2 regions of the Rhizobium sp. 25PS6 genome follow, and region 1 is predicted to be linked to the other one. Evidence: riboswitches for the same ligand, from Rfam matches in the RefSeq annotation. Region 1 holds a riboswitch; the other holds the start of a gene.
What was found. Region 1 has a riboswitch for S-adenosylmethionine ahead of RWK44_RS10525 (O-succinylhomoserine sulfhydrylase). Riboswitches for the same ligand answer to the same signal wherever they lie in the genome.
Positions count from the first base shown of each region.

Region 2: linked by a shared signal. The riboswitch ahead of metA (homoserine O-acetyltransferase MetA) and the one ahead of RWK44_RS10525 (O-succinylhomoserine sulfhydrylase) in region 1 are both predicted to bind S-adenosylmethionine.

Region 1 is NZ_JAWDIV010000006.1:57,242-72,025, reverse strand. Features, by position in the region: gene RWK44_RS10595 (MATE family efflux transporter) at 1-939, shown strand, start outside; gene RWK44_RS10590 (quinone-dependent dihydroorotate dehydrogenase) at 915-2,003, opposite strand; gene RWK44_RS10585 (DUF952 domain-containing protein) at 2,000-2,353, opposite strand; gene RWK44_RS10580 (hypothetical protein) at 2,472-2,870, shown strand; gene RWK44_RS10575 (response regulator) at 2,962-3,609, shown strand; gene RWK44_RS10570 (S24 family peptidase) at 3,735-4,400, shown strand; gene RWK44_RS10565 (thermonuclease family protein) at 4,412-5,122, shown strand; gene RWK44_RS10560 (tellurite resistance TerB family protein) at 5,225-5,638, shown strand; gene RWK44_RS10555 (transporter substrate-binding domain-containing protein) at 5,689-6,564, opposite strand; gene RWK44_RS10550 (methyl-accepting chemotaxis protein) at 6,924-8,918, shown strand; gene RWK44_RS10545 (VOC family protein) at 9,083-9,463, opposite strand; gene RWK44_RS10540 (hypothetical protein) at 9,893-10,171, shown strand; tRNA gene RWK44_RS10535 (tRNA-Gly) at 10,199-10,272, opposite strand; gene RWK44_RS10530 (2'-deoxycytidine 5'-triphosphate deaminase) at 10,332-11,426, opposite strand; SAM riboswitch at 11,500-11,578, shown strand; gene RWK44_RS10525 (O-succinylhomoserine sulfhydrylase) at 11,621-12,805, shown strand; gene apaG (Co2+/Mg2+ efflux protein ApaG) at 13,047-13,439, shown strand; gene RWK44_RS10515 (hypothetical protein) at 13,520-14,107, opposite strand; gene RWK44_RS10510 (Hsp33 family molecular chaperone) at 14,240-14,784, opposite strand, start outside.
Region 2 is NZ_JAWDIV010000002.1:209,764-224,547, reverse strand. Features, by position in the region: gene RWK44_RS03715 (RNA polymerase factor sigma-32) at 1-374, shown strand, start outside; gene RWK44_RS03710 (M48 family metalloprotease) at 426-1,970, opposite strand; gene RWK44_RS03705 (MDR family MFS transporter) at 2,360-3,898, opposite strand; gene RWK44_RS03700 (MarR family winged helix-turn-helix transcriptional regulator) at 4,015-4,542, shown strand; gene RWK44_RS03695 (thiamine diphosphokinase) at 4,600-5,256, shown strand; gene RWK44_RS03690 (ABC-F family ATP-binding cassette domain-containing protein) at 5,260-7,077, shown strand; gene RWK44_RS03685 (hypothetical protein) at 7,198-7,827, shown strand; gene RWK44_RS03680 (ABC transporter ATP-binding protein/permease) at 7,841-9,733, opposite strand; SAM riboswitch at 9,848-9,925, shown strand; gene metA (homoserine O-acetyltransferase MetA) at 9,973-10,896, shown strand; gene RWK44_RS03670 (aldose epimerase family protein) at 11,124-12,146, shown strand; gene RWK44_RS03665 (GntR family transcriptional regulator) at 12,280-13,053, shown strand; gene RWK44_RS03660 (SIS domain-containing protein) at 13,050-14,081, shown strand; gene nagA (N-acetylglucosamine-6-phosphate deacetylase) at 14,081-14,784, shown strand, end outside.

The sequences.
Region 1 (14,784 bases):
AGCACCTATTTTTCGATCCGCATCCTGGCAGCACCAGCGGCGCTGGCGAATTACGCCATCCTCGGTTTCGTGCTCGGGCGCGGCCAGGGCAGTATCGGGCTGCTGCTGCAGGCAATCATCAACGGCATCAACATTGTGCTTTCCATCTATCTCGGCCTGACGCTCGGCTGGGGTGTAGCCGGGGTCGCCTGGGGCACCATGGCTGGTGAAACAGCCGGCGCTCTCGCCGGGCTTTTCATCGTACTCAGCGGCTTTAACAAGGCCGAGCGGCCGGCATGGGCGGAGGTCTTTTCCCGGCACCGGCTGGCCGAGCTTTTCGCTCTCAACCGCGACATCCTGATCCGTACCTTCGTGCTGCTCGGCGCCTATACCGTCATGACGCGGATCGGCGCCAGCTTCGGCGCGGTGACGCTTGCCGCTAATGCCGTGCTGATGAATTTCTTTCTGCTGTCCGGCTATTATCTCGACGGGCTTGCCAATGCCGCCGAACAGATCGCCGGCAGGGCGATCGGCGCGCGCTACCGGCCGGCCTTCGACCGCGGGCTGAAGCTGACGATCTTGTGGTCCTTCGGGCTGGCGGCGATCGGCTCCGCCTTCTTCTTTCTCGCCGGCCCCTGGCTGATCTCGGTGCTGACGACCTCACCCGAGGTGAGGCAGGCAGCCGAAACCTATCTGCCCTGGGCGGCGGTGACGGGAGTGACGGGCGCACTCGCCTTCCTGATGGACGGGGTCTTCATCGGCGCCACATGGTCGGCCGACATGCGCAACCGGATGCTGATATCTTTTGCCGGCTATCTCCTGATGCTCGCGGTCTTCGTGCCGCTCTTCGGCAATCACGGCCTGTGGCTGGCGATGAACGCCTTCCTGCTCTTCCGCGGCTTCTTCCTGGCAATGCTGGTGAAGCCGCGGGCCGATCAGACCTTTCGCGCCGCCCAATAATCCAGACTGGTATCGCGCAGGTCGCGGATCGAGGCGGCCTTTTCGCGGTCCAGGAGTTTCGAGAGGCCGCGGATGATATCGCCGGCCAGGCCGGGGCCCTCATAGACCATGCAGGAATAGAGCTGGACGAGATCGGCGCCCGCCCGGACCTTCTCCAGCGCGGTTTCGGCCGAGGAAACGCCGCCGACGCCGATGATCGGCAGGGCCGGACCGACCCGCTTGCGCATCCTAGCGAGTACCGCCGTCGACCTTTCGAAAAGCGGCACGCCGGAGAGGCCACCCGCCTCCTTCGCCTGGCGCTGATCCTTAAGTCCGTCGCGCGACAGCGTGGTGTTGGAGACGATCAGGCCATCAAGCGCATGCGAAAGCACTTCCGCGGCGATATCGTCCATGCCTTCCTCGGTCAGATCAGGCGCGATCTTCAGAAAGACCGGGATCTTCCGCACGGATGTTCCCGCCATTTCGTCGCGCGCCGCAAGCACTGATGACAGCAGCACAGCAAGGCTTTCGCGCCCCTGCAGGTCGCGCAGGCCCGGCGTGTTCGGCGAGGAGATGTTGGCGGTGAAATAGCGCGCGACGGAATAAAAGCGCCGGATGCCGGCGACGTAATCGGCGATGCGGTCTTCGCTGTCCTTGTTGGCGCCGATATTGACGCCGATCATGCCACCGCCCCTCAGCGCGGCGAGGCGCCCGAAGGCGACATCATGGCCTTCATTGTTGAAACCGAGACGATTGATGACGCCTTCATCCTCGACCAGGCGGAAGATGCGCGGGCGCGGATTGCCGGATTGCGGCTTCGGCGTCACCGTGCCGATCTCGGTAAAGCCGAAGCCGAGCTTCAACAGCGCCTCCGGCACCTCGGCATTCTTGTCGTAGCCGGCGGCCATGCCGAGCGGATTTTCAAAGGCAAGGCCGGCAACAGTCAGGCGCAGGCGCGGATCGGGCGTCAGCTGGCAGGCGGGCACGAGGCCGGATTTCAAGGCGGCGATCGACATGCCGTGCGCAGTTTCCGGATCGAACAGGAAGAGACCCTTGCGGGCGAGACGCTTGAAGGGATCGATCATGGCTGCAGCTCCGGGAAGACATGGGCGCCGGCCTCGTCGAGCGGCAGCGGCGCCTCCCAGAGCACGGCGGCAAGCGGCAGATCGGCGTAGAGGTGCGGGAAAAGGTCGCCGCCGCGCGAGGGCTCGAAGACCAGCTTGTCGGCGAAGCGGCTGCCATCGACGGCAATCAGCAGCAGGCCGGACTGTCCGGCAAAATGCAGGGCGGCAGTCTGCTTCACCTGCTCCGCCGTCGAAAAATGGATGAAGCCGTCCTTGAGATCGATACCGGCGCCATGAAAAGTGCCGGTTTGTCTGGCTTGCTGCCAGAGCGTTTCCGTCACGATCTTGTAAAGGGTGGGTGTCAGGGTCATCATGGCCTCACGATAGGCTGTTCCTCGGTCACGAGGGCTTTGCCGGAAAGAGGCGGCGATGTCCACGCCCCGGTGCCGAAAACGGAACCGCTAAAAGCAAATTCCGGAGGATGAGACGATGAAGGCATTCGTTATCACGCTTGGCATATTTCTGACGCCGCTGGCGGCCGCGGCGGTCGAACCCGATGCGGGCCGGTTCCAGCTTGAGAAGAGCGGCGACCATTTCGTCCGGCTCGACCGGCAGACCGGGGCAATGTCGATCTGCCAGGACAAGGACGGCGCCCTCGTCTGCCGCATGGCGGCCGACGAGCGGGCAGCCTATGAGGACGAACTCGACCGGCTGGCGAAGCGGGTGACGGCGCTCGAACAAGGTGGCGTCATCCAGCGCGCGCTGCCGAGCGATGCCGAGGTCGACCGTTCCATCAGCATCATGGAGCGGATGATGAAGAGTTTCATGGGGATGGTGAAGGAGTTCCAGGCCGAGGAAAACACCAATCCCCTTCCGCGGAAGACCTGATCTGATATAGTCACTATGAGCAAGCTGGCGTGCAACGCGGAGGGGCGGAGGCACATGCCGGCATGATCGGGCTCTTGGGAGGGAGTTTTCGATGCAGGAACAGACCATCATCATTGCGGACGATCATCCGCTTTTCCGTGACGCGCTGCGCCAGGCGGTGATCGGCATGGAAGGCCGGCAGTCGATCGTCGAGGCCGGCGATTTCGCCGCCGCGCGCCGGGCCGCCGGCGCCCATGCGGATGCCGACCTGATGCTGCTCGATCTCGCCATGCCCGGGGTCAGCGGCTTTTCCGGCCTGATGGCGCTGCGCTCCGAATTCGCCAGCCTGCCGATCGTCATCGTCTCGGCAACCGACGATGCGACGACCATCCGCCGGGCGCTGGAACTCGGTGCCTCCGGCTTCATTTCCAAATCCTCCGGCATCGAGGATATTCGCCGCAGCATCCAGACGGTGCTTGCCGGCGATATCGCCACGCCGGAAAGCTATCGCGAAGGGCAGGAGCAGGATCCCGATGTCGCCGACCTGATCCGCCGCCTGCATACGCTGACGCCGCAGCAGAGCCGGGTGCTGACCATGCTCGGCGAAGGGCTGCTGAACAAGCAGATCGCCTACGAACTCGGCGTCTCCGAGGCGACGATCAAGGCCCATGTCTCGGCGATCCTGTTGAAACTTGACGTCGACAGCCGGACGCAGGCCGTCATCCAGCTCGGCAAGATCAATATGGCGATGGTTGCCTGAGCGATACATTTCCCTTTGGAAACAGGATTTTATTCCTCTTTCATCTTTACTCAGACGGCACGGTCGATTAATATTGCGCCGGGTTGAAGCGCGGCGTTGAAATGAGCCGCGACGGAATCGCGCGCATGCTGTCACACGACCAGATCTGGGAAGCGCTCGACAGGCTTGCCGAACGGCACGACCTGACGCCATCGGGACTTGCGCGCCGCGCCGGCCTCGACCCGACCTCCTTCAACAAATCGAAACGGCTTTCTGCCGACGGTCGGCTGCGCTGGCCCTCGACGGAATCGATCGCCAAGGTGCTCGACGCCACGGGGGCGAGCATGGAACAGTTTATGGCCTTCATGCGGCCGGACGCCGGCTCTTCCGGACAGCGGGAAGGCGCATTTCCCCAGCAAGGCGGCTCTATTCCGCTACTCGGCTTCGCGCAGGCGGGCGCCGGCGGCTTCTTCGACGATGGCGGCTTTCCGGCCGGCCAGGGCTGGGACGTGGTGGAATTTCCGGCCGCCCCGGCACGGAAGGCAGGCGTCTATGCGCTGGAGGTGCAGGGCGAAAGCATGATGCCGCTCTACCGCGACGGCGACGTGCTGATCGTCGAGCCGGGGGCACAGGTGCGCCGCAACGACCGCGTCGTCGTGCGCACAAACGAGGGCGAGGTGATGGCCAAGGTGCTGCTGCGCCAGAGCCCGCGGTCGATCGAGCTGCTGTCTCTCAATCCCGAACATCCCAACCGCACCCTCGAGCTTTCCGACGTCGCCTGGATCGCCCGGATCATCTGGGCCAGCCAATAGGAAGATATTCCATGCGCCCTGCCGCCTTCATCACAGGTATCACGGGGATGGCGGTGGTAGCCGGCCTGCTGCTGGCAGGCGAAGCAAGGCTTGGCGGCGGCACGGCCGGCGAAGAGACGGCGTCCGCAGAAGAGGCGGCAACGGCAGCGGCAGATGCTGCTCCCGAACCCGGCGAACCCGCGGCGATGTCGGACGAGCGTGCCGAAATGATTGCTCGCTCAGTGGAACCGGCGACTCCGCCCTCCCCGAGGACAGGTGACGACGGGACACCCAAACCGGCCGATGCGCCGCAACGAGCGGAGACGGCGGCCGAGGAAACGTCAAGCCCGGCTACGGCAAAGGCGATGGAGCTGGCGCGGCCGATGGTCGACAATGCCGGCATTCTTTCCTTCGGCGAGCGCCGGCTTCAACTTGCCGGCATCGTGCCGACGCCGGTCGACAGGATATGCGGGCCGGCGGGCCGGCAGTGGCCCTGCGGCATGATGGCGAAGACGGCGCTGCGCCTATTGTTGCGCAACCGAAGCGTCAGCTGCGATCTCGAGGCAGCGGAATGGAAGGAAACAGTAACGGCTGCCTGCCGGCTCGGCACAGAGGATCTCGGCTCATGGCTCGCCGAAAACGGCTGGGCGGAAGCAGCAGTGGGTTCGCCGCTTGCGGAGATCGCCGAGACGGCCAGGCAGGCGGGAAAAGGCCTCTACGGCGATGATCCGCGCCGCAATTAAACCGGCAGCCACGACAGGGGTCGGACACCCCCGGATCGGGCCGATCCCTTGTAATGGCTGTCGCCAATTCCTAATCTGGGCTGACCGAAAAAGGAATCAGAGATGAACAAGCCGCTTTCCGCCCATGACGCGCTGATCTACGTGATGGTGATGGCATCCGCCGTCGACAGCACGATGAACGACAGGGAGATGACAAGGATCGGCCAACTGATCGGATTCCTGCCGGTTTTCCGGGATTTCGACGACGACAAGTTGATTGCGGTGGCGCGCGACTGCGCGGCGCTGCTGGCCGGGCCGGAAGGCCTCGACGTCGTTCTCGAAACCGTGCGCGATACCCTGCCCGCAAAGCTCTACGACACGGCCTATGCGCTGGCCGTCGAGGTGGCATCCGCCGATCTCTCGGTCAAGGCGGAGGAGTTGCGGCTGCTCAGCTTGCTGCGTGACCGGCTCGGCCTCGACAAGCTCACCTGCGCGGCGATCGAGCGCAGCGCAATTGCCCGGTTCCGCAAGGCCTGAAAGGCAAAGCATGTCGCGCAAAACTGTGAGGCAGTTTTGCGATAGCGGCTTCAATAGAGCCCGTAGGGGAAATAACGCAGATAAATTTCCTGGAGACGGCCGTTGCGCGACAGCGTGGCGAGCGCGTGGTCGATGGCTGATGTCAGCACGCTGTCCTTCTGCCGCAGCATGATCGTCATGCCCTCGCCGAGGAAATGCTCGGAGAGATAGGGGCCGTCGAACAGCGCGCAGCATTTGGCGGATGCCGGCGAAGAGACCCAGAAGGAAAGCTGCAGCGCATCGGCAAAGACGGCATCGACCTTGCGGTCCTTGAGCGCCGCCAGCAGGGCGTCCTTCGTGTCGAACGGCTCGGCCTTGAGCGTGGGGAAAAAGGCTGCCAGCATCGACTCATGCACCGTTCCCCTGACGACACCGACCGGGTGGCTGGAAAGCGCGGCAGCGGTCTTTCCGTCGAGCGGCACGGCGAGATTGCGCACGAAGCGCGCCGGCAGCATCAGATAGGGTCTGGAGAAGACGAATTGCCGGCGCAGCTCCGGGGTCACGGCAAGACCGGCGATGACGGCATCGCCCTGTGAGGCGGCGAGCGCATCCCTGAGGTCGGCAAAGGGGAGCGCCTGGATCTGGCACTTGTCTGAAATCTCCAACTCGCTGCAGATCTCGCGGGCGAGGTCGACATTGAAACCGGAAAGCTTGCTGTTCTGATCGGTGAAATTGAAGGGCGGGAAATCGACCGACGTCAGGAAGCGCAGGCGCACCAGCGAGGAGAGATCGGGCCTCGCAAGGCGCTCGCGCGCGTCGAAGAGCAGCGGCAGCGAAGGTGCCGCCTGCTGGGCGGACGCGGCGCAACTTGAAAAAAGCGCGCCCAGCAACAGCCCGAACGCGAAAAAGCCCTTCAGAGTCACGGATGCGAGCTTGAATTGCATCATCTTGATCTTGGTCTCAGGTTAAGCGCGAAGCGTGCGGCGTCGGCAAGATGTATCAGAGTCATGCGTGGCAGGGAATATGTGTGGGAGTGAGGGAGCCGACGACGCGCGCGAACTCATAAGAGGACAAGTCAGCCCCTAAAAATCACTGTCATCCGCCACCCTCTGTTAGCGCGGAATTAAAGAATATCGCCTCTTATTTGTTGCGACGACATCGGACCCCGCCAGCCGATCGCATGATGCAAGCGTCAGCCCAAACGTAATCCCCAAACCGCGATATTGAAGCAGCGCTTTTTCTGCAACAATTGATTTCCAAAAGCACCGGGCGCGCGAGCACGCCCCGTCAACCGGATGACATTTCCATGCTGAAATATCTAAAAATCCGCACAAAAATCATATCGGTGGTGGCGCTCCTGGGGCTGATCACGATGGCGGGGCTGATCTATGTCATTTCCGAGTTCCGCCGAGCGGATGCCGCCTACAGCGCCTTCATCGATCATGAAGCGCAGGCCTCGATGCTGAGCGCGCGCGCCAGCGCATCGGCGGTGGCCTCGGTGCTGCAGGTAAGCCTGCTTGCCGACATGAAGCCCGATACGCCCGAATTCCAGACGGCGCTCGCCACACCGAGCAAGCTGCCGCAGGCGCGTGACCGCATGAAGCAGGTGCTGGCGCTGATGCCCAGCCGCAAGCCGGCGATCGATGAAATCCAGGCGGGCATCGATGAGATCGAAACGCTGGCGAACAAGATCATCGAACAGAGCAAAGCCAAAGACGGCGCCGGCGCCCAGGCGAATGTTGCCCTGATCAATGCAAAGCTTGATGCGCTGACGCCGAAGATGATTGCCAACAATGATGCGATGATGGCGATGCTCAACGATGGCGGCGACGCGCTCTCGGCCTCCGTCAACGAACGGATCATCTTCTGCCTCGTCCTGATCGGCATCGCCGTTCTCGCTGCCGTCGGCTTCAGCGTGGTCGTGGCCCAGATAGGCATCGCCGGTCCGATGATGCAGCTGCGCCAGCGCATGACGCGGCTTGCCGAGGGCGATACGACAAGCGATGTCAGCGGCCTCGACCGCGGCGACGAAGTCGGCCAGATGGCAAAGGCCGTTTCGGTCTTCCGCGACAATGCGATCGAGCGTGCCCGGATCGAAGCGCGCGCCGAAGCGGACCGCGACGTCAGCGACAGCGAACGCCGCGACCGCGAGGCGCAGAAGGCCCGCGAAGCATCGGAACTCGACCGCGCCGTCACCGCACTCGGCGACGGCCTGCGCCGCCTTGCCGCCGGCGATCTCGCCTCGCATATCGCCGAGCCCTTCGTCGCCCATCTCGATGCGCTGCGCGAGGATTTCAACAACTCGGTCGAAAAACTCAACGAAACCATGCATACGGTCGGCGCCAATGCCCGGGCGATCGGTGCCGGCGCCAACGAGATTCGTTCCTCTGCGGACCAGCTTTCCCAACGGACGGAACAACAATCGGCCTCCGTCGAACAAACGGCAGCGGCGCTCGAGGAGATCACCACGACGGTGCGCGACGCCGCCAAGCGGGCCGAGGAGGCAAGCCAGCTCGTCGCCCGCACCCGCCTCGGTGCCGAAAAATCCGGCGAAGTCGTCCGCAAGGCCGTCTCCGCCATGCAGCAGATCGAGAAGTCGTCGGGCGAGATCTCCAACATCATCGGCGTCATCGACGACATCGCCTTCCAGACCAATCTTTTGGCCTTGAATGCAGGCGTCGAAGCCGCCCGCGCCGGCGATGCCGGCAAGGGCTTTGCGGTCGTCGCCCAGGAAGTGCGCGAACTCGCCCAGCGCTCGGCCAAGGCCGCCAAGGAGATCAAGGCGCTGATCAGCACCTCCGGCTCGCATGTGCAGACCGGCGTCTCGCTGGTCGGCGAAACCGGCAAGGCGCTCGACGCGATCGTCCAGGAGGTGCAGGAGATCAACCAGCACGTCCACGCAATCGCCGAAGCCTCGCGCGAACAGTCGATCGGCCTGCAGGAGATCAACACCGCCGTCAACACCATGGACCAGGGCACGCAGCAGAATGCGGCGATGGTCGAAGAATCCACCGCCGCCAGCCACAACCTGGCGACGGAAGCTGCAGCGCTCAACAACCTGCTCGGCAAATTCAGGCTGACCGGCACCGGCGGCTTCACTGCCAGCGCGCCAATCGCCACAGCAGCACCACGCGCTGCCGTCCGCCCGGCAGCCAGGGCAGCCCCGATCCGCGTCGCCCGCGAAGGCACCGCCCGCCCAGCCGCCTCGCCGGCCCGCGCGCTCGGCCAGAAGATCGCCAACGCCTTCGGCGCCGGCAGCAGCAAGCCGTCAAGCCAGGATCCCGACTGGACGGAATTCTGAGCCGATCCTCGGCACGAGGCACGGCTGTCCGGTTCGCGCGGATTTCCTGCCCTCGCCCTGGCCTGCGAGGGGTCGGCGAAAAATGGAGAGGTCGCGGCATATCCCCTTCTCCCCTCGGGGAGAAGAGGGAACCGAGAGGGCGGCACTTTCCTTTTGGGGTGTCGCTAGCTCGGCCGCCAACCGATCTCGACGAGGATATTTCCGGGCGCCGTACAATAAAACAGCCAGCCGCCGCGCATGGCGGCCGGCGGACCGGACAAATCAGCACCGGCAGCAGCAAGCCCGGCATGGACCGCATCGACATCCGCCCTGGCAGGCAGGATGAAGCCGATGTGATAGGTCTGGCGCCCCATCTCCACCTGATCGGCGGTGCCGAATTTTGCGATTGCGTGGCTGAGGACGATTTCGAGGCCGGCATCGTCTTCCAGGATCGCCAGGCCGTTCTGGCCGCGCATATCCTTCAGCGTCAGGCAGAAATGGCGGATGAAGAAATCCGCCGTGGCAGCGATATCGGGTACGTGGAAATCGAGATGGTTCAGGCGCATGACAGTCTCCGTTCGAAAAAATCCCGGGACTGCCTTTTTGCCGTCTCCGCACGCCGCCGGGATCCCGCATCTTCATGCGGATCACGTCGCGGGTTCTCGTGCCAGGACACGGAGCAGAGCTTCCGTGAGAGCGCGCTTGACGCTCGAACGGAAGGGATCGGGCTTACCTCAACCGATCCTGCCTTTTTCGACGATGCCGATCTAGCAGACGGCACCGGTTTCGGCAATGGATGCGTCGGTGCACGACTGGAGGAATGGGATTCTCACCCTAATATCCATAGGTGGATGTCGCCCCGCCGGCCGCTCGATCACGTCGTCCCCCCGGCGACGCTTTCCCGAAGAATTGACGCGCGGCATGGGCATTCGTGTCGTGCGCCCTATCCGGCAAGGCATAGAGTGATATTATTCGCGGCATTGGGAGGGATGGATATGAAACCTGCAATCATCGGCCTCGTCGGCACGCTCGTTCTGACGGGATGCAGCACCGTCAGCTATAGCGGACCGGGCCTCGAACCCATCCCCGGCAGCATCACCTATAGTGGCCAGCCGCGCACCAAGCTCACCAAATCACCGCCCGGCTCCGCCTTCCCGCATGATTTCATCGACCAATACGGCCGGCAAGTGGAGGAAACCTACATCATCCAGCCCGACCGAAGCCTGATCATCGCGCATCGGCAATATAAGCCGATCCGGTTTTTTGGGGATTAAGGGTTGCTCGGCATGGCTTGCGGGAGCTGGAGCGGGTGAAGGGAATCGAACCCTCGTATTCAGCTTGGGAAGCTGCTGCTCTACCATTGAGCTACACCCGCGATGAAGCGAGATTTCCAACAGATGGGGGCCGCTGTCAAGTCGCGGCCGCCGGGAAGCCTCAGATGCGGAAGTGCTTCGAGAGTTTCAGGCCCTGGGCCTGGTAGTTCGAGCCGAGGCCGGAGCCGTAGAGGCTTGCGGGCCTTTCCTGCATGTGTTCGTAGACGAGGCGGCCGACGATCTGGCCGTCTTCGAGGATGAAGGGCACTTCGTGGCTGCGCACTTCGAGCACGGCGCGGCTGCCGCGTCCGCCGGCAGGCGCATGGCCGAAGCCCGGATCGAAGAAGCCGGCATAATGGACGCGGAATTCGCCGACCAGCGGATCGAAGGGGGTCATCTCGGCGGCATAATCCGGCGGCACGTGCACGGCCTCACGCGAGACGAGGATATAGAACTCGTCGGGATCGAGGATCAGCTCGTTGCGGCCGCGGCTGTGGAGCGGTTCCCAGAAATCGAAGAGGTCGTGCTCGGCCTTCTTGTCGACATCGACGACGGCGGTGTGATGTTTGCCGCGATAGCCGATCAGGCCGTCCTTGTCTCCGGCAAGGTCGATCGACAGCGCGATGCCGCCGCCCGAAACATTCGGCAGCTTGCTGGCGACCAGCGTTTCGCTTTCATGCAGCTTCAACAGTTCCGGCTCGCCGAGCAGGGCCTGGCCAACGCGGAAACGGATCTGCGACAGGCGCGAGCCGCGGCGCACGACGATCGGGAAGGTGCGCGGGCTGATTTCGAGATAGAGCGGGCCGGAATAGCCTGATGGGATCTTGTCGAATTCCTGGGCGTAATCGGTGATGACGCGGGTGAAGATATCCAGGCGCCCGGTCGAGCTTTTCGGGTTGGCCGAGGCCGACATGTCGGCCGGCAGCGCCAGGCTCTCCATCAGCGGCACGATGTAGACGCAGCCGGTTTCGAGCACCGCCCCCTCGGAGAGGTCGATCACGTGCAGGCTCAGCCGGTCGAGCTTGTCTGACACCAGATGCGAGGGGCCTGGCATGAAGCTGGCACGCACGCGAAACGCCTTGCCGCCCAAGCGCAGGTCAAGGCTTGCCGGCTGGATCTGGTCGCGGTCCAGCTCCCGTTCGGAGATCAGACGCCCCGTTTCGAACAGCGCGGAGATCGCGCGATCCGCCAGAATTCCCGTTTCGCGAGCCATCATGCCTCATCCATCATTTGCCGCCGACAAAACCAAACTCGGGGAATTGACGCAAGCAGCTAACAGCAGTATTGCAGAATTATCCCGTGGTGATTTGGCCGGTCGGCTTGCAGCCACGTTAAACAAGTGGCTAAAAAGACCGGGTTGAAACCGGTCTGCTTTTGCGACCGGTTTTTTTGTTATGTGAAGGTGATGGCATGAGCAAGACCTGGCGCCCGGCAACCCAACTCGTCCACGGTGGCACGCTGCGTTCGCAATATGGCGAGACGTCCGAGGCAATCTATCTCACCCAAGGCTTCGTCTACGAGACGTCGGAGGCGGCCGAAGCCCGCTTCAAGGGCGAGACGGAGGGCTTCATCTACGCCCGCTACGGCAGCCCCACCAACGACATGTTCGAAAAGCGCATGTGCATGCTCGAAGGCGCCGAAGACGCCCGCGCCACCGCTTCCGGCATGGCCGCCGTCACCGCGGCGATCCTCTGCCAGCTCAAGGCCGGCGACCATATCGTCGCTGCGCGTGCTCTGTTCGGTTCCTGCCGCTGGGTCGTCGAGACGCTGGCGCCGAAATACGGCATCGACTGCACGCTGATCGACGGCCGGGATCTGGCGAGCTGGGAAAAGGCGATCACGCCGAAGACCAAGGTGTTCTTCCTGGAAAGCCCGACCAATCCGACGCTCGAAGTGATCGATATTGCAGGCGTCGCCAAGCTCGCCAACCAGATCGGCGCCAAGGTCGTCGTCGACAACGTCTTCGCCACCCCGCTCTTCCAGAAACCTTTGGAACTCGGCGCCCATATCGTCGTCTATTCCGCCACCAAGCATATTGACGGCCAGGGCCGCTGCCTCGGCGGCGTCGTGCTTTCCGACAAGGAATGGATCGACGAGAACCTGCACGACTATTTCCGCCATACCGGCCCGGCGATGTCGCCGTTCAACGCCTGGACTTTGCTGAAGGGCATTGAGACGCTGCCGCTGCGCGTGCGCCAGCAGACCGAAAATGCCGCAAAGATCGCCGACTTCCTGGCCGAGCAGGGCAAGGTCGCCAAGGTGATCTATCCCGGCCGCAAGGACCACCCGCAGGCCGATATCATCGCCAAGCAGATGACCGGCGGCTCGACGCTGGTCGCCTTCGAGATGAAGGGCGGCAAGGATGCGGCCTTCGCGCTGCAGAACGCGCTCGAGATCATCAAGATCTCCAATAATCTCGGCGACAGCAAGAGCCTGATCACCCATCCGGCAACGACGACGCACAAGAACCTGACGGAAGAGGCCCGCGTCGAACTCGGCATTTCTCCGGGCACGGTCCGCCTTTCGGCCGGCATCGAGGATACCGACGACCTGATCGAGGATTTCGCGAAGGCGCTTGCCAAGGTCTCGGCCTGATCCAGATCCAGAGATAAGGCGGCCGGACCTGGAGTTCGGCCGTGCCGGATCTCACCAAGGTGAGACGGGGAACAAGTTCGTCCTCCGCGGCGTTCCGAAACGGAATTAACACTGACAATTAGGCTTAACGATCGAAAACCCTTCGGATCACAGCCATTTCAGCGATGATAATTGTTCCGTTTCTTGACGGACAGGGCCTCTTATAAGATACGGGTAACATATCTTGACTAAGGTGCAAGGCATGTATCGCGCCCTCACAAGAGAGATCGAAGTAGTCGTCGAGCCGTTCTATCTGGAGGAGCAATCCGATCCGGAAGACGATCGCTATGTCTGGGGTTACCGGATTGTCATCAGCAACAATTCGAGCATAGCCGTTCGGCTGGTCAATCGTTACTGGAACATCACCGACCAGAACGGTCAGGTGGACGAGGTGACCGGTCCCGGCGTCGTCGGCGAGCAACCGCGCCTTAGCCCCGGCGACACCTACGAATATTCCTCCGGCTGCCCGCTCGACACGCCCTCAGGGTTGATGTTCGGCCATTACCAGATGGAAACGGACGAAGGCGAGATGTTCGATGTCGACATCCCCGCTTTCTCGCTGGATTCGCCTGGGCTGCTGCGCGTGCTCAATTGAGCGCGTAGCGCCGACGTTGATATGCTTGCCGCAAGACTACGCGCGGCCGTGGATCTTCGGGTTGCCCAGTCATCAATCTACTAAAGCTCAAAAGGATCCGACGCCTGGGTGCCTGACTTTGCTTCAAACGGATCTTTTGATTGTGGCGGGGCCGGATGTTTTGCGACCGCATCGTTTACCGCCTTTTGGCAGGCGAGCAACTCATCCGCTGCCCTGGCGGAATCTTTCAAACCGAGGGCAACAATCTGCTTTCCTCTAAAGCTGGCGCGGAAACTCAGTTTACCAGCGAATTCCTCAATCAAGTCGGGATCCTTGAAATCAATCCATAATGATTTGAAGCCAGGGAGATCCAGACCTCTCGCATCAGCCGTCCGTTTAGACTGGTCGAACGAGAGTTCGATGGGATAATGCTTACCTTTCTCCAAGGATTTCCAATTTGGATTTCCGAGCAGAATGTAAAGAGGGTTGTCCTTTTTGCGGAAATTGAAGCCAAGACGAAAAATGGTGTCGTCATCAAAGGAAGTCAGAACAAAACAGCCATTGTCTAAAGTCGGGTCGACAGCCACGCTCCAGCCCCCGACCTCTTTCCAGGGGACTGTCCCGTCATCAGCCAAACTCATTCGTGGCATCGCAGCTATGAGCGCGAGTACAAAAAACAAAAGCCGCATCAATGCCCCATCCGCTTTCTTAGGCCACAACCAATGAAACAGAATAGGTGCACAGTGACTACGCAAAGTCGAGTCACCGTGCTGCATCATCGCTAATCTTTTATTGTTCGCGGTGCGTGTCCTTAACCAAGCCTATTCGGCCGGCTGAAGCTCGGTCGGCTCGAAGCGATAGGTGGTGGAGCAGAATTCGCAGGTGACTGCGATTTCGCCATTTTCCTGGCTGGCCTCGATCTCCTCGGCCGAAAAGCCCTTCAGCACGCCCTTGATCTTGTCCCGCGAGCAGCTGCAGCGGTCGAACACCGCGCGCGGTTCGTAGACGCGCACGCCGCGCTCGTGGAACAGGCGGAACAGCAGCCGCTCGGTGCCGACCAGCGGATCGGTGAGTTCATCGGCGTCGATGGTCTCGACCAGCGAACGGGCTTCGAGCCAGGCATCGTCCTCGCCATGCGGGCGGCTGCCGGTGTCGCCGTCGCCGCCGTGCAGATCCGGCTGGCGCATGCGCTCCGGCGCTTCCGGCAGGAACTGGGCGACGAGGCCGCCAGCCCGCCAACGATGGCGCGGCTTGCCGGCATCGTCGCGATCGAAGAGCTCGGCCGCGGCAAGACGGACGCGCGTCGGGATCTGTTCCGACTGGCGGAAATAGACGCCGGCAATTTCTTCCAGCGTAGTGCCGTCGA
Region 2 (14,784 bases), on a different contig from region 1:
TGCAGACGATGGATGCCAGGCTTTCCGGCAATGACGCCTCGCTGCAGGCGCCTTCGGTCTCCGGCGATGCCGAGAGTGCGGAGAAGATGGACTTCCTCGTCAGCGACGATCCCCTGCCGGACGAGCAGGTGTCGAACATGATCGACGGCGAGCGCCGCCGCGTCTGGCTCGCCTCGGCGCTGAAACATCTCAACGAACGCGAGATGAAGATCATCAGCGCCCGGCGACTGGCGGAAGACGGTGCCACGCTCGAAGAGCTCGGTGCCGATCTCGGCATTTCCAAGGAGCGCGTACGTCAGATCGAAAGCCGGGCGATGGAGAAGCTTCGCAGCGCGCTCGTCAGCGCCGATCCGCATATGGCGGCCTACGCCTGAACCTTATCCCCTCCAGCAGCACAGACTGGCCCGGCGCAAACCGGGCCTTTTTTATTCGGCGATGATCTTGACGCGATCGCCTGTTGCAACGGCTGCCCCCGTGGGCAGGGCGTTGATGAGCTTGAAGAGATCGAGCTTGCGGTCTGTGCCCATCATGCGGGCGGCGAGCGTCGAGATGTTCTCACCCGGCCGGACCGTGACGACGCGGATGCGCAGCGGCTTCAGCGAGGCGGTCTCTGCCGGCGTCATGCGGCGGAAGCTCGCCCGTAGCACATTCGCCGTTGGCTCAAGGGCGCCGCTGCCTTTCGGCACGGCGGTCAGGAAACGGAAGATCTGCGAATTGTTGCGGATCACGGTCACATCGAAATCCCAGCGGTCGGCGCTAGCGCGCGCGGTGGCTGCTTCCATGCCGTTGATGGTGATCGGCTGGATGGTCGACGGGTCGAGCCCGGTCACCCAGCCGCTGGAAATATAGTTAGTGAGGCTCTGGTTCTGATTGTCGGCGACGCCGTCGAAGCGGACGGCGATGTCGTTCGGGCCGGTGGCCATCACCGCTTCGACCTTGTTGTCGATGTGGAAATCCGGCGGTACGTCGAAACGGATGCCGAGGCCGCCATGCAGGAAAGTCTGGCCGCGCACATAGCCTTCTTCCGGGCTGTCGCCGTAGAGCAGTCCGTCTATACCGTCGAGATAATAATTGCGCCCCTTGTCGCCGACCGAGCCTTCCTGGCCGAAGGCGCGGGCGTGGGTGCGGGCAAGTTCTATGCGCTGGGCCGAATTCGGATGGCTCGACAGGAAGTCGAGGCTCTGGTCGGCTTCGGGATCAACCGACATGAAGCGACTGTAAGCGGCCATCGAATCGAGGAACCGGGTGGCGGCATAAGGGTCGTAGCCGGCTTCGCCGAGCATGCGCACGCCGATGACATCGGCCTGCAGCTCCTGCTGGCGGGAGAAGGCGGCGAGCCGCAGCTTGCCGCGGGCAAGCGCCTGCTTGCCGGCGATGTCGCTGGACAGGACCTCGGCGACGACGCGGCTGGCGATGACCTCAGCCTCTTCGCGCTTCTGCCGCTCGATGCCGTGGTTTGCCGTCACATGGCCCATTTCGTGCGACAGCACAGCAGCGACTTCCGAGGCGTCGTTGGCAAGGGCGAGCAGGCCGCGGGTAACGTAGAGATAACCGCCCGGCAGCGCGAAGGCGTTGATCGCCGGCGAATTCAGAATGGTGATGCGGTAGGATTGGCTCGGATTTTCCGACACCGCCGTCAGCGCGCCGGCGATGCGGGCGACGAGGCGCTCGGTTTTGGCGTCCTTGTATTCGCCGCCATAGCTTGCCACGATGCGCGGATGCTCGCGGGCGCCCATTGCCGCGCGCGGATCGTTCTTCTGCACCTCGTCGACGATCTGCGGATTGGAAGAAGGCGAGACACTGGGCTGATAGGATTGGTCGATCAGCGATTGGCAGCCATTCAGCGCCATTGCGAGGGCCGAAAGCAGCATCATGCGACGCGCGAAGCGCCGCGGCGCGGAGATGGCATCACTGGAAAGCGCGGGCGATTTCCACGTCGTCGAGCTGTCCAGTCTGATTCTCCGCATCATGTCGCTGTTTTGCCGGTTTGCCGCAGATTCGGACCGACCGTGGCAAGGGGAACTCAACAGGTGCGCACCCCTGATCTCGCGCTGCACAATCGGCCGATACAAGTCGTTGCTGTAGCTGATTTACGCATCGGTTGCATAGCGAGACTTCGTTTAAATGTGGCGCCGTTGCATTTTAGCAAGCCTCAGGCATTAAGGCTTCCTTTCGCTCGGATGAAATTATGGCGAAAGTTCCGTCACAAAGCGGAGATTCGTCGACGGCGCGGAAAAAGAACGGCCCGATTGAAGCAACCGGCTCGATAGCGACAGTCTTGCGAGAAAATTGCAACCCTTGATATAGGCATCGAGAGGAAGGGCTCCCGGTGAAGCATCCTCTCGCAGTAACGATTCGACTATTCGGCAGCTTCCGCCGTCGCCGGTTGCGGCTTCGTGGTCTCGCCGGCGCGAGGCAGCTGCACGGGTTTCAGCATGATGGCGGCGGCAAGGCCGATCAGCGCAATGGCGCAGGAAGTCATGAAGAGCGGCGAGAAAGCGGCGGCATAGGTATCGGCGACGGCCTGGCGGCTCGCTTCGGGAAGGGCGGCCATCATTTTCGGCGTCAGCTGCTCGATATCGGCGACGCCGGGAATGGAGATGCCGACCTTGCCGAGCTGAGAGGCGATGATGGCGCCATAGATGGAAATGGCGATCGAGGCACCGCCCATGCGCGACAGCGTCACCGAGCCGGTTGCGGCGCCGACATCGCGGGCGGGTGCTGCATTCTGTACGCCGATGACGGGAACCTGCTGGGCAAGGCCGATGCCGATGCCGTGCAGCATCATGACCGCGCCGATGAAGGCGATCGGCGTTCCCGCGTGGATCTGCGACATCAGTGCAAAGGCGATGGCACTGCAGGTGAGGCTTGCAATGGCGAAGGGCTTGTAGCGCCCCGTCTTCGAGATGATGCGGCCTGCGGAAAGCGACCCGCAGACGAGGCCGCCGGTCAGAAGGATGAAGAGCAGGCCGGCGGCAGACGGCGAAAGGCCGGTCGTGGTCTGCAGGAAGAGAGCGAGATAATTGACCATGCCGATGGCGATGGCGCCGCCCATGATCGAGATCACCAGGAGCAGGCTGAAGGTCGAGTTGCGAAACAGCTGCAGGGGAACGATCGGCTCCGGCGCGCGGCGCTCGACGAACACCCAGGTGACGGCGCAGACGACGCCGAAGGCGACGATGCCGATACTTTCAGGCGAAATCAATGCACCGAACAGTTCGCTGCTGTCGGTGGCAAGCACGATGCTTGTTGTCGTCATGGCAAGCAGAAGCGCACCGGCATAATCGATCTTGGGGCGGCGATGCGGTTTGCGGTACGGCAGCATGAAGACAAGGCCGGCGAGCACGATGAAGCCGATCGGCACGTTGACGAGGAAGATCGAGCGCCAGCCGAAGAGATCGCTCATCGTGCCGCCGAGCACGGGGCCGATCGCGCCCGATGCCATCAGCACGAGGCTGGAATAGCTCTGGTAGCGCGCCCGCTCGCGTGGCTCGAACAGGTCGGCGTTGACGGCGAAGATCGATACCATGATGCCGCCGCCGCCAAGACCCTGCAGCACGCGGGCGGCGATCAGCGTATTCATCGAGACCGCAAGGCCGCAGACTGTCGATCCGACGGTGAAGATCATGATCGCCGTCATCATCACGTATTTGCGGCCGAACAGGTCGCCGAGCTTGCCGTAGAGCGGCATGACTGCGCTCAGCGACAGGAGATAGGCCGAGCCGATCCAGCCGAAACGCTCGAGATGACCGAATTCGCCGACGATCGTCGGCAGCGCCGTGGAGACGATCTGATTATCAAGCGTCGCCATGAACATGGCGGTCATCAGGAAGAAGAAGAGGATAAGCCGGCGACGAGGATCCGTCACGAGCGGCGCAGGCGCGAGGTGCATGTCCATGGGAGGCATCGTTCCGGGTTGAAGTGCATTTATGTGCTAACAGCATATAGTTGTCAACGGCACATTAATGACATCGGCATATTCAATTTTTGAATCGGCTCTGTTATGGTCCTGTGATGAGCGACGTCCTGACCAAGACCCATTCTGTGGAGCCGGCCAAGCCGGATCGTGAAAACGTGCCGCGTATCGGCCGGAGCATGGCGCGCATGCGGCTGATGACCGGGCGGCGGCTGATCGGCCGGCTGGCGATCCAGAGTGCTGCACCGGGCCTCGAGCTATCGCATCTCGACGTGCTCGATGCCGTGCGGAGGGCGCAGCCTGCCGGCGAGGTCACGGTCGGCATGATCGCGGAGATGCTGCGCATCGATCCGTCACGGGCAAGCCGCGTGGTGGCCGACATGGTCGGGCGCAACGTGCTGCGCCGCGAGGCCTCGCAGGCCGATGCGCGGCGGATCGTCGTCGTCATGACCGAGGTCGGCCAGGACCTGCTTGCCGAGATCGTCGCGCAGAAGCTTGCGATCATTTCCGAAATCGTTTCGGACTGGCCGCAGGAAGATGTCGAGCGCTTCGCAGCGCTCTTCGAGCGCTTCATCGGCGGCTACGAGGCGGTTTTCCTGTCGCGCGACAAGGATACGCCGGGCTGAGGCAGACGCCGACGTTCGCCGGCCCTTCCCCTCGACCCCTCGTTTGCGCTAAGGGCAATGCCCATGAGCCAATCCACCTTCACCATTCTCCTTGGCGGCGAACTCAGCCTGACGGAGCGCCTGCGCGATGCCATCGAGGACAGCCGCTTCATTGCGGCCGATGGCGGCATGCGGCATGCGGCAGCACTCGGTATTGCGCCGGAGCTCTGGGTCGGCGATTTCGATTCGACCCCTGATGATCTCGCGGGTGCATTTCCCGATGTGCCGAAACAGCCCTATCCGGCAGCGAAGGCGGCGACGGACGGTGAAATCGCCGTGGCGGAGGCCATCGCGCGGGGCGCGCGGCGGCTGATCCTCGCCGGTGCGCTCGGCGGCGAACGTTCCGACCACGCGCTTCAGCATCTGCTGTCGGCCGTCAGCCTGGCGGAAGAGGGTTTCGACCTGCTGCTGACCTCGGGCAAGGAAGAGGCAGTGCCGCTGGTTGCCGGTGCGATCGAACTGGACCTTCCCAAGGGCAGCCTGTTTTCCGTGCCCGGATTCAGCGAGCTGAGAGGGCTTTCCATCGAGAATGCACGTTATCCGCTAGCAGATTTCCATCTGCCTTTCGGCTCATCGCGCACCATTTCCAATGTTGCGGAAGGCAAGGTTCGCTTTTCGCTCCGCAGCGGCCGGGCAATCGTGCTCGCCCGGCCCTATGATCTTTCCGGAGTCTGATTTTTGGCCCCTCCCATTCTGAAACTCGACGATATCTTCCTGAGCTTTGGCGGTGCACCGCTTCTGGCGGGTGCCGGCCTGCAGATCGAGCCCGGTGACAAAATCTGTCTCGTCGGGCGTAACGGCTCGGGAAAATCGACGCTGCTGAAGATTGCCGCCGGCCTGGTCGAGGCGCAGTCCGGCGAGGTCTTCCGCCATCCGTCCTCGACGGTGCGTTATCTCGAACAGGCGCCGGATTTTGCCGGCTTCAACACGGTGCAGGCCTATGCCGAGGCCGGCCTCGGCCCGGGCGATGACCCCTATCGTGTCACCTATCTGCTGTCGCATCTCGGGCTGAGCGGCGATGAGGACCCCAGGATGCTGTCCGGTGGCGAATCGCGGCGCGCAGCCCTTGCCCGGGTTATGGCACCGGAGCCGGACATTCTTCTGCTCGACGAACCGACCAACCATCTCGACCTGCCGACCATCGAATGGCTGGAAGGCGAGCTGCAAAAGACGCGCAGCGCCTTGGTGCTGATCTCGCACGACCGGCGTTTCCTCGAAAAGGTCTCGACGGCAACCGTCTGGCTCGACCGCGGCACCTCGCGCCGGCTGGACAGGGGCTTTGCACATTTCGAAGCCTGGCGCGACCAGGTGCTGGAGGCCGAGGAGCTGGAGCAGCACAAGCTCGGCAAGTCGATCGAGCGCGAGGAGCACTGGCTGCGCTATGGCGTCACGGCGCGGCGTAAGCGCAACATGCGCCGTCTCGGCGAGCTGCAGACGATGCGCTCGAACTATCGCGGCCACAAGGGACCGCAGGGCACGGTGCAGGCGACGGTTTCGGACGCGCAGGAATCCGGCAAGCTGGTGATCGAGGCCGACAAGATCACCAAGAGCTTCGGTGAGAGGGCAATCGTCACGCCGTTTTCGATCCGCGTGCATCGCGGCGACTGCATTGGTCTGGTCGGACCGAACGGCGCCGGCAAGACGACGCTGCTGAAGATGCTGACCGGACAGCTTTCACCCGATAGCGGCATCGTCAAGCTCGGCACCAATCTGGAGATTGCGACGCTCGACCAGAAACGCGAAGATCTCGATCCCGAGGATACGCTTGCCAACTATCTGACGGATGGGCGCGGCGAAAACCTGCTCGTCAACGGCGAGCAGCGCCATGTCACCGGCTACATGAAGGAATTTCTGTTTCAGCCGGAACAGGCGCGTACGCCGATCAGAAACCTCTCCGGCGGCGAACGCGCCCGGCTGATGCTGGCACGCATCCTGTCGCGCCCGACGAACCTCTTGATCCTCGACGAGCCGACCAACGATCTCGATATCGAAACGCTCGATCTCCTGCAGGAGATTGTCGCCGGCTTTCCCGGCACCGTCATCCTCGTCAGCCACGACCGCGATTTCCTCGACCGCACCGTGACCTCGACGATCGCACCCGCCGTGCCGGATGCGCCTGATGGTCGCTGGATCGAATATGCTGGCGGCTACTCGGACATGCTTATACAGCGCAAGGGCGCGCTTGAGGAGCGCAGAAAAGCCGAGAAGGCGGCGGAGAAGCCGAAGACCCAGCAAGCAACAGCTTCAGGCAGCTCGAAGGTCAAGCTCTCCTTCAAGCAGAAATTCGCACTGGAAAACCTGCCAAAGGAAATGGCGAAGGCCGAAGCCGAAATCGCCAAGCGCGAACAGGTGATGGCAGACCCCAATCTTTTCACGCGCGATCCCGCAGCCTTCAACCGGCTTGCCGGCGAGATGGAAAAACTGCGCGCCAGCCTGACTGACATGGAAGAGGAGTGGCTGGAGCTCGAAATGCTGCGGGAAGAGCTGGAAGGCTGAGATTTTCTCGAGGCTCAAGGCTCACTTTTCCTTGATTCGTCAGTGTGTCGTCCTGCGGCATAAGGTGCCGTCCGGCAGCCGGGGATATTGCTAATCGCAATGGCGACAAGGAAAAGTCATATGTCTCGCAAGCCTCATTCCCGTTTTCTCACAGCACTTACTGCCGGCAGCCTCGTGGCGCTTGCCCTGTCGCAAACCGCACAGGCGCAAGACGCCCAGCGCATTCGTGTTCGGAGCGCAATCGAAACACTCAGCGGCGATACGCTCGTCGTCAAGACGCGCGAGGGCAACGATGCGACGGTCGCGCTGAAAGCCGGCTGGAAGGTCGACGGCATCAAAAAAGCTTCCGTCGAGGATATCAAACCCGGCGATTTCGTCGGCGTCGCTTCGCTTCCGAAGGGCACGGGCCCGGACGGGGCGATCGAGGTGCTGATCTTTCCGGCGTCGATGAAGGGAACCGGTGAGGGCAACCGTCCCTGGGATGCGCAGCCGAACAGCCAGATGACCAACGCGACTGTCAGCAACGCCGTCAAATCCGTCGACGGCCACACGATCACGCTGACCTATCAGGGCAAGGAAAAGACCATCTCGATTGCCGATGGCACGCCGATCGTGACGTTGGCGCCTGCGACCAAGGATGATCTGAAGCCCGGCGCCGGCGTCGTCGTCACCGGCGAGACGGCGGCGGATGGCAGCATCTCGGCCAGCCAGATCGCCGTCGGTCTCAACGGCGTCATACCGCCGATGTAACGGATGCGCGGCATCAAAGCGCCGGCGCGGGCATGGCGGCAGCGCCGGCACTGGCGCTGGCGCCGGTCTGGACGACAGATGGCTGTTCCTCGGATTTTGACGGCAGCGCCTGCAGATGCAGCACGCGCGGCTTCAGCACCTCGAGATAGGCCTCGGAGCGGCCGATATAGATCATGCCGCTTTCGGGCATCGAGGTGAGCAGTTTGGCCATTGTTTCCTGAAATTCCGGCTCCATGCCTTCCAGCACTTCGTCGAAGATGATCCAGCGCGGGCGCACGAGAAGCAGACGGGCAAATCCGATCGCTTTCTGCTGGTCGCTGTCGAGCAGCTTGTCCCAGCGGGCGCGGGTTTCGAGCCTTGCGATCAGCGAATGGAGACCAACCTTGTCGAGGGCCGCCTCGACGTCGGCTTTCTCGTAGGCTTCGGGACGTTCGGGGAAGGCCAGCGCCTCGCGCAGCGTGCCGCCGGGAACATAGGCAACCTGCGGAACGAAGAGCATGTCGTCGATCGGCGGCAGGCCTATCGTGCCGCTGCCGCACGGCCAGAGGCCGGCCATCGCCTGGAAGAGCAGCTTGCGATTGACGCTGTGATCGCCGTTGATCATGATTTTTTCGCCGGCCTTGATCACGACATCGGTTTCACGCAGGCGGAAACCGCCGCATTCCTCGATGTCTTCGCCGATCTTGGCGACGATCACCACGTCCTTCAGCGTCAGCGTGTCGGGCGCGGCGTTTTCATAGGCGATGCTGTCCTTCAGGTCGAAGTCCTCTTCCATCTCGACCAGCGCCTGGCGGAAATCGGTGACGCGCATCAGCGTGGCGCGCCATTCGGCGATCGGGCCGAAATTGGACACATACCAGCGCAGCGCCGTGTTGACCTGGTTGAAGGCACCGACGGACATCATCAGCTGGCCGAGGGTGAGACCGCCGGAGAAATAGGCGGGGGCGGCAACGATGATCGGGATGACGATCACCAGCCAGCCATAGCCGGCCGAGACCCAGGTGAGATTGGTATTGGCCATGGCAAGCCGCTTGACGACTGTCAGGACCGAGCTGATATCGGTGTTGATGCGCCGACGCTCGTTCTCCTCGCCGCGGGCGACGGTGATTGCCGGCATGTTTTCGTTGGCGTGCATCAGCGTGAAGCGAAGCTCGGCCTCTTTCGAAAAACGATCGGCATTGAGCTTCACCAGCTTGCGGCCGACCACCTGGCTCAGCACTGACGCGGAAGCGGCATAGAAAATCGCCGCCCAGACCATGTAGCCTGGAATGGAGAAGCTATGGCCGCTGATGCGGAAGATGAAGCCGCTGGAAAGTTCCCAGAGCACGCCGATGAAGCTCACAAGAAGAATGGTCGACTGCAGCAGGCCGAGAACCAGTCCTGTCGTGCTTTCGGCAAGGTTGCGGGAATCCTCGTGCAGACGCTGGTCCGGATTGACGCCGATCAAGCCGCTGGAGGCGAGCCGCAGCGCTCGCTTGCGCTTCAGCCACTGGTCGACCAGATCGCGCGACAAGCCTTCGCGCATATAGAGCGCGGTCATCTGGTTCAGCCAAGCCTGCAGCACGTTGAGCAGCAGCAGCGTGCCGGCGATCATCGCGAAGATTTCGAGCTGGTGGAAGAATTCGCCGAGGTCGCGGCGCTCCAGCGAGTCGTAGAAAGGAGCATTCCACTCGTTCAGGATGACCTGGCCGTAGGATGTCGCCAGGATGACGAGGATCAGCACGGTCGCCAGAAACAGCACCTTGCCACGCACTTCCGAATTCCAGAATGCTGAGAACATGACGCCGAGGCGATATGTCAGGCTTAAATCATACCCTACCCTATCCTGCCTCCGGATGCCCGGCCTCCTCTCGATCTTATCTGCCATTACGCTTTTCCAAATCGCCCATGCCCCTATAAATAACATGGTGGCGTTACCGGTCTATCAACAGATTCTATCAGTCATTAAAGTGTGATGATGCTTGCATGAGTCTCTCCTGCATGCATTCGCCAGTTGATTCGCAATCAGACTGGGTCTAATTAAGGCCTCCGTGGTGATTTGGCCGGCCGGCTTGCAGCCACGTTAAAAAAGTCGCTAAAGGGCCGCGTGCGGACCGGTAGCGATTTTTGTCGCCGCCGGTTTTTGTTTTTGATCGAGTGACCGCAATGCCCATCAAGATCCCCGATACGCTGCCCGCCTTCGAAACCCTGGTTCAGGAGGGTGTGCGGGTGATGACCGAGACGTTGGCGATCCGTCAGGATATCCGACCGTTGCAGATAGGGCTGCTGAACCTCATGCCGAACAAGATCAAGACCGAGCTGCAGATGGCCCGCCTTGTCGGCGCCTCGCCGCTGCAGGTGGAGCTGTCGCTCATCCGCATCGGCGGCCACAAGGCGAAGAATACGTCCGAAGATCATCTGCTTGCCTTTTACCAGACCTGGGAGGAGGTAAAGCACCGCAAGTTCGACGGCTTTATCATCACCGGGGCGCCGATCGAGCTTTTGCCCTATGAGGACGTCACCTATTGGGCGGAGATGCAGGAGATTCTCGACTGGACGGAAACGAATGTCCATTCGACGATGAACGTCTGCTGGGGCGCGATGGCGGCGGTCTATCATTTTCACGGCGTTCCGAAATACGAGCTGAAAGAGAAGGCCTTCGGCGTCTACCGCCACCGGAACCTGAAGCCTTCCTCGATCTACCTCAACGGCTTTTCCGACAATTTCGAAGTGCCGGTGTCACGCTGGACCGAAGTGCGCCGCACTGATATCGAAAAATCCGAAAGCCTGGAGATCCTGATGGAGTCCAGCGAAATGGGCGTCTGCCTCGTGCACGAGAAGAGAGGCCGGCGGCTCTACATGTTCAACCATGTCGAATATGATTCCACCTCGCTTTCCGACGAGTATTTCCGCGACGTCAATGCCGGTGTGCCGATCAAGATGCCGCACAATTACTTCCCGCATAACGATCCGGCGCTTGCGCCGCAGAACCGCTGGCGCAGCCATGCGCATCTCTTGTTCGGCAACTGGATCAACGAAATCTACCAGACGACGCCCTTTGATGTGGAAGAGATCGGCACCGATCTCTGACCGTTGCCGAATCACGCCTGGAGCCGATGCCGCCGCACCACTGCTGCGGCTTTTCTTTCTGATCCGCCGGTTGCAGATTGAAGCAAATCCGGGCAGGTTCCTGTCCTGAAGCCTACCACACCGCGCGTCTTCGTCGGACGTGCAATTCACACATTGAATCGCTGCAAATTCCTCAAATCGATTCCGAATTGAGGAATTTGCAGAAGAGATAGAATGGACGGTCGATCATGTCGGATAAGTTGGAGCGGGACGTTTTCGGGCAGACGCAGGCGGGCGAGACCGTCTATCGCGTCGAGATCAAGGGCGGCGGGCTGACGGCCAAGATCATCAGCTGGGGCGCGGTCATCCAGGATCTGCGTCTCGAGGGACATGATGCGCCGCTGCAGCTTGGCTTCGACGATTTCGACAGCTATCTGCTTTATTCGTCCTATTTCGGCGCGACGCCCGGCCGCTGCGCCAACCGCGTCGGCGGCGGCAGGTTCACGCTTGACGGCAAGGACTATCAGCTCGAGCCGAATGAAAACGGCGTCACGCATCTGCATGGCGGCAGCGACAATATCGCCAAACGCAATTGGACGATCGTCGAGCATGACGTCGACCGCGTGGTGCTGAAGATCGTCGATCCCGATGGCCGCGCCGGCTATCCCGGCAATTGCACCATCCAGGCGACTTTTTGGGTGCATGGCAATGGTGAACTGTCGATCACCTACGAATCGACCAGCGACCAGCCGACGCTCGCCAATGTCTGCCAGCACGCCTATTTCAATCTCGACGGCCGCGAAGACGCGCTTGGCCATGACATCATGATTGCCGCCGATCACTATCTGCCGACCGATGAGAAGCAGGTGCCGACCGGCGAGATCCGTTCCGTCGAGGGCACGGAATTCGATTTCCGCGAGATGGCGCCGATGAAGCGTTTTGTCGGCAGTGAACAAGCGTTTTACGACCATAATTTCTGCCTGTCGGGCGAGCGTACCGCCAAGCGGAGCGTCGCGCTCGCCCGCAGCCTGTATTCCGGCGTATCGCTGGAAGTGCGCAGCACGGAGCCAGGTGTGCAGTTCTATGCCGGCTTCAAGCTCGATGTCGCGGCCCCCGGCATCGGCGGGCGCAAATACGGCCCATTCGCCGGCTTCTGCCTGGAGACGCAGATCTGGCCGGATGCCATCAATCACCAAGGTTTTCCGAATGCGGTCCTGCGCCCCGGCGAAGTGCTGCGCCAGGAGACGGATTATATCTTCACCAAGAACTGAGTGTTTCTGCCGCACGCACGGCTGTCAAATTCGAGCGTTATGAAACCCTTGCTGGTCCGCCGGCGAGGGTTTTTTCGTTCCGTGCTCGATTCTGTCTTGCCGATTGGTTCTATATAGGTTCTATTGTGTGTCCATGGATAGAACCAGTCTGATAGCGGAATTGAACAGCCGCGGCCTGCGTGACGAGGCGCTGACCGGGCCGCTCTACAAGCGGCTGGCGCAGACGCTGACCGGCCTCATTCAGGAAGGGCTGCTGAAGCCCGGCACCGCGCTGCCGGGCGAGCGCGACCTTGCCGAGGCTCTGAAGCTCGGCCGTGTCACCGTGCGCACCGCCTATCGCGACCTGATGGCGTCAGGCGCACTGGAATCGCGCCACGGAAGCGGTACTTTCGTATCGAGCAGGGTGGAACGCATGGAACAGTCGCTGTGGCGGCTTTCCTCCTTCTCCGCCGACATGCGTTCACGCGGGCGTCTGCCGGCCGCACGGATATTGTCGCGGGCGGTCAATACGCCGTCCCCGGAGGAATCCTTCCTGCTCGGCCTCGGCGGCGACGAGCCGGTGCTGAGACTTGACCGCTTGCGCCTTGCCGACGGCCTGCCGCTGGCGATCGAACGCGCCGTGGTGCCGATCAAGTTCCTGGGACACGATGCCGGCGGTGAGGGATCGCTCTACGATGCGTTGACGGCCAGCGGCCACAGGCCCGTGCGCGCGCTGCAGCGGCTGACCGCAGTCACGCTCGATCCGTCTTCCGCGGCGATCCTGGACGTCAAATCGGGCGCGCCAGCGCTTCTGATCGAACGTGTCTCGCGCCTGGAGGACCAACGCGTCGTCGAATACACCCGCTCGCATTATCGCGGCGATGCCTATGATTTCGTTGCCGAATTGAGAATCGGAGATGACCTATGAATGACCACCAGTCACTGATGCTACAGGAAGCCGGCCAATCGCCTGAGGTGGTGGCCACGCTGCTCGAAAAGGAAAAACCGGTCTTTGCCGAGATCGCCCGGCTGTTTTCGTCCGCCCGCCCGAGCGTGGTGACGACGGCGGCGCGCGGCTCCTCGGACCATGCCGCCACCTTCTTCAAATATCTCTTCGAGATCACCTGCGGCGTTCCGGTCGCCTCGGTCGGCCCGTCGATCGCTTCGGTCTATGGTGCGGCGCTGCATCTGAAGGGCGGTGTCCATTTCACCGTCTCGCAGTCGGGTGCCAGCCCCGACATCGTCGCGCTGCAGGATGCGGCGAAGAAGGGCGGAGCGACGACGATCGCCGTCGTCAACGTCACCGACAGCCCGCTTGCGAAGCAGGCCGATATCGTTCTCGGTCTCAATGCAGGTGCTGAAAAGAGTGTCGCGGCGACAAAATCCTTCATCGCCTCGGTTGCAGCCCTTTCCGGGGTAACGGCTGCCATCGGCGGTGCGTCCGATCTGCAGGCCGCGCTCGGCAAGCTGCCGGAGGCGCTCTCGGCAACCGCCGGTATCGACACGGCGGCAGCCGAGGAGGTGCTCTTCAATGCGACCTCGCTCTATACCGCCGGCCGCGGCCCGGCCTTCGCGATCGCGCTCGAAGCGGCGTTGAAGGCCAAGGAGACCTCCGGCCTGCATGCCGAGGCCTTCTCGCTGGCGGAGCTGATGCATGGCCCGATGCGCCTGGTGCAGCCGGGCTTCCCGATCGTCGCCTTTGCGCCCGACGATGCGGCCTTCGTCAACAATGTGCAGGCGCTGGAACGCCTGCAGAAACTCGGCGCCACCACCGTCGGTTTCTCGACTCAGCTGCTTTCCGGCGTCCATCTGCGCGTGCCGACGACGGGCAACGGCCTCGTCGATCCGCTGGTGTCGCTGCTCGTCTATTACCGGCTGATCGAGTCGGTGACGCGCCGCAAGGGCTTCGATCCCGACAAGCCGGCAAACCTGCTCAAGGTGACGGAGACGGTCTGATGGTCCGCAAGATCTTCCTCGGCGCCCGCATCTTCGACGGCGAGCGCCTCCATGACGACAAGGCCCTCATCGTTGTCGGCGGCCGCGTCGAAGCGATCGCTGCCAGAAATGATCTGCCGGACGGCGAGGTGGTGACGCTTGCCGGCGGTGTTCTGTCGGCCGGTTTCATCGATGCGCAGGTCAATGGCGGCGCCGGGCGGATGCTGAACGACGAGCCTTCCGTTGCCTCGATGGACATCATCGCCGGCGGGCACCGGCCCTATGGCACGACGTCGCTGCTGCCGACGCTGATCACCGATACATCAGAGACCTCCATTGCCGCCATCGAGGCGGCCAAGGAGGCAGTGAAAATGAACCGCGGTGTCGCCGGCCTGCATCTCGAAGGCCCGCATCTGGCGCCTGCGCGCAAGGGCGCGCATCTGGCCGAACTGATGCGGCCGGTAGAGGACCGCGATGTCAAGGCCTTCATCCGGGCGCGCGAGGCGATCGGCACGCTGCTCGTCACCATGGCCGCCGAGCAGGTGACGGTTGCCCAGGTGCGTGAGCTTGCGGAAGCCGGCGTCACCGTCAGCATCGGCCATTCCGATTGTTCGAGCGAGGCGGCGGAAGAACGTTTCGATGCCGGAGCTCGTGGAGTCACGCATCTCTTCAATGCCATGAGCCAGTTGGGACACCGTGCGCCCGGTCTCGTCGGCGCAGCGAT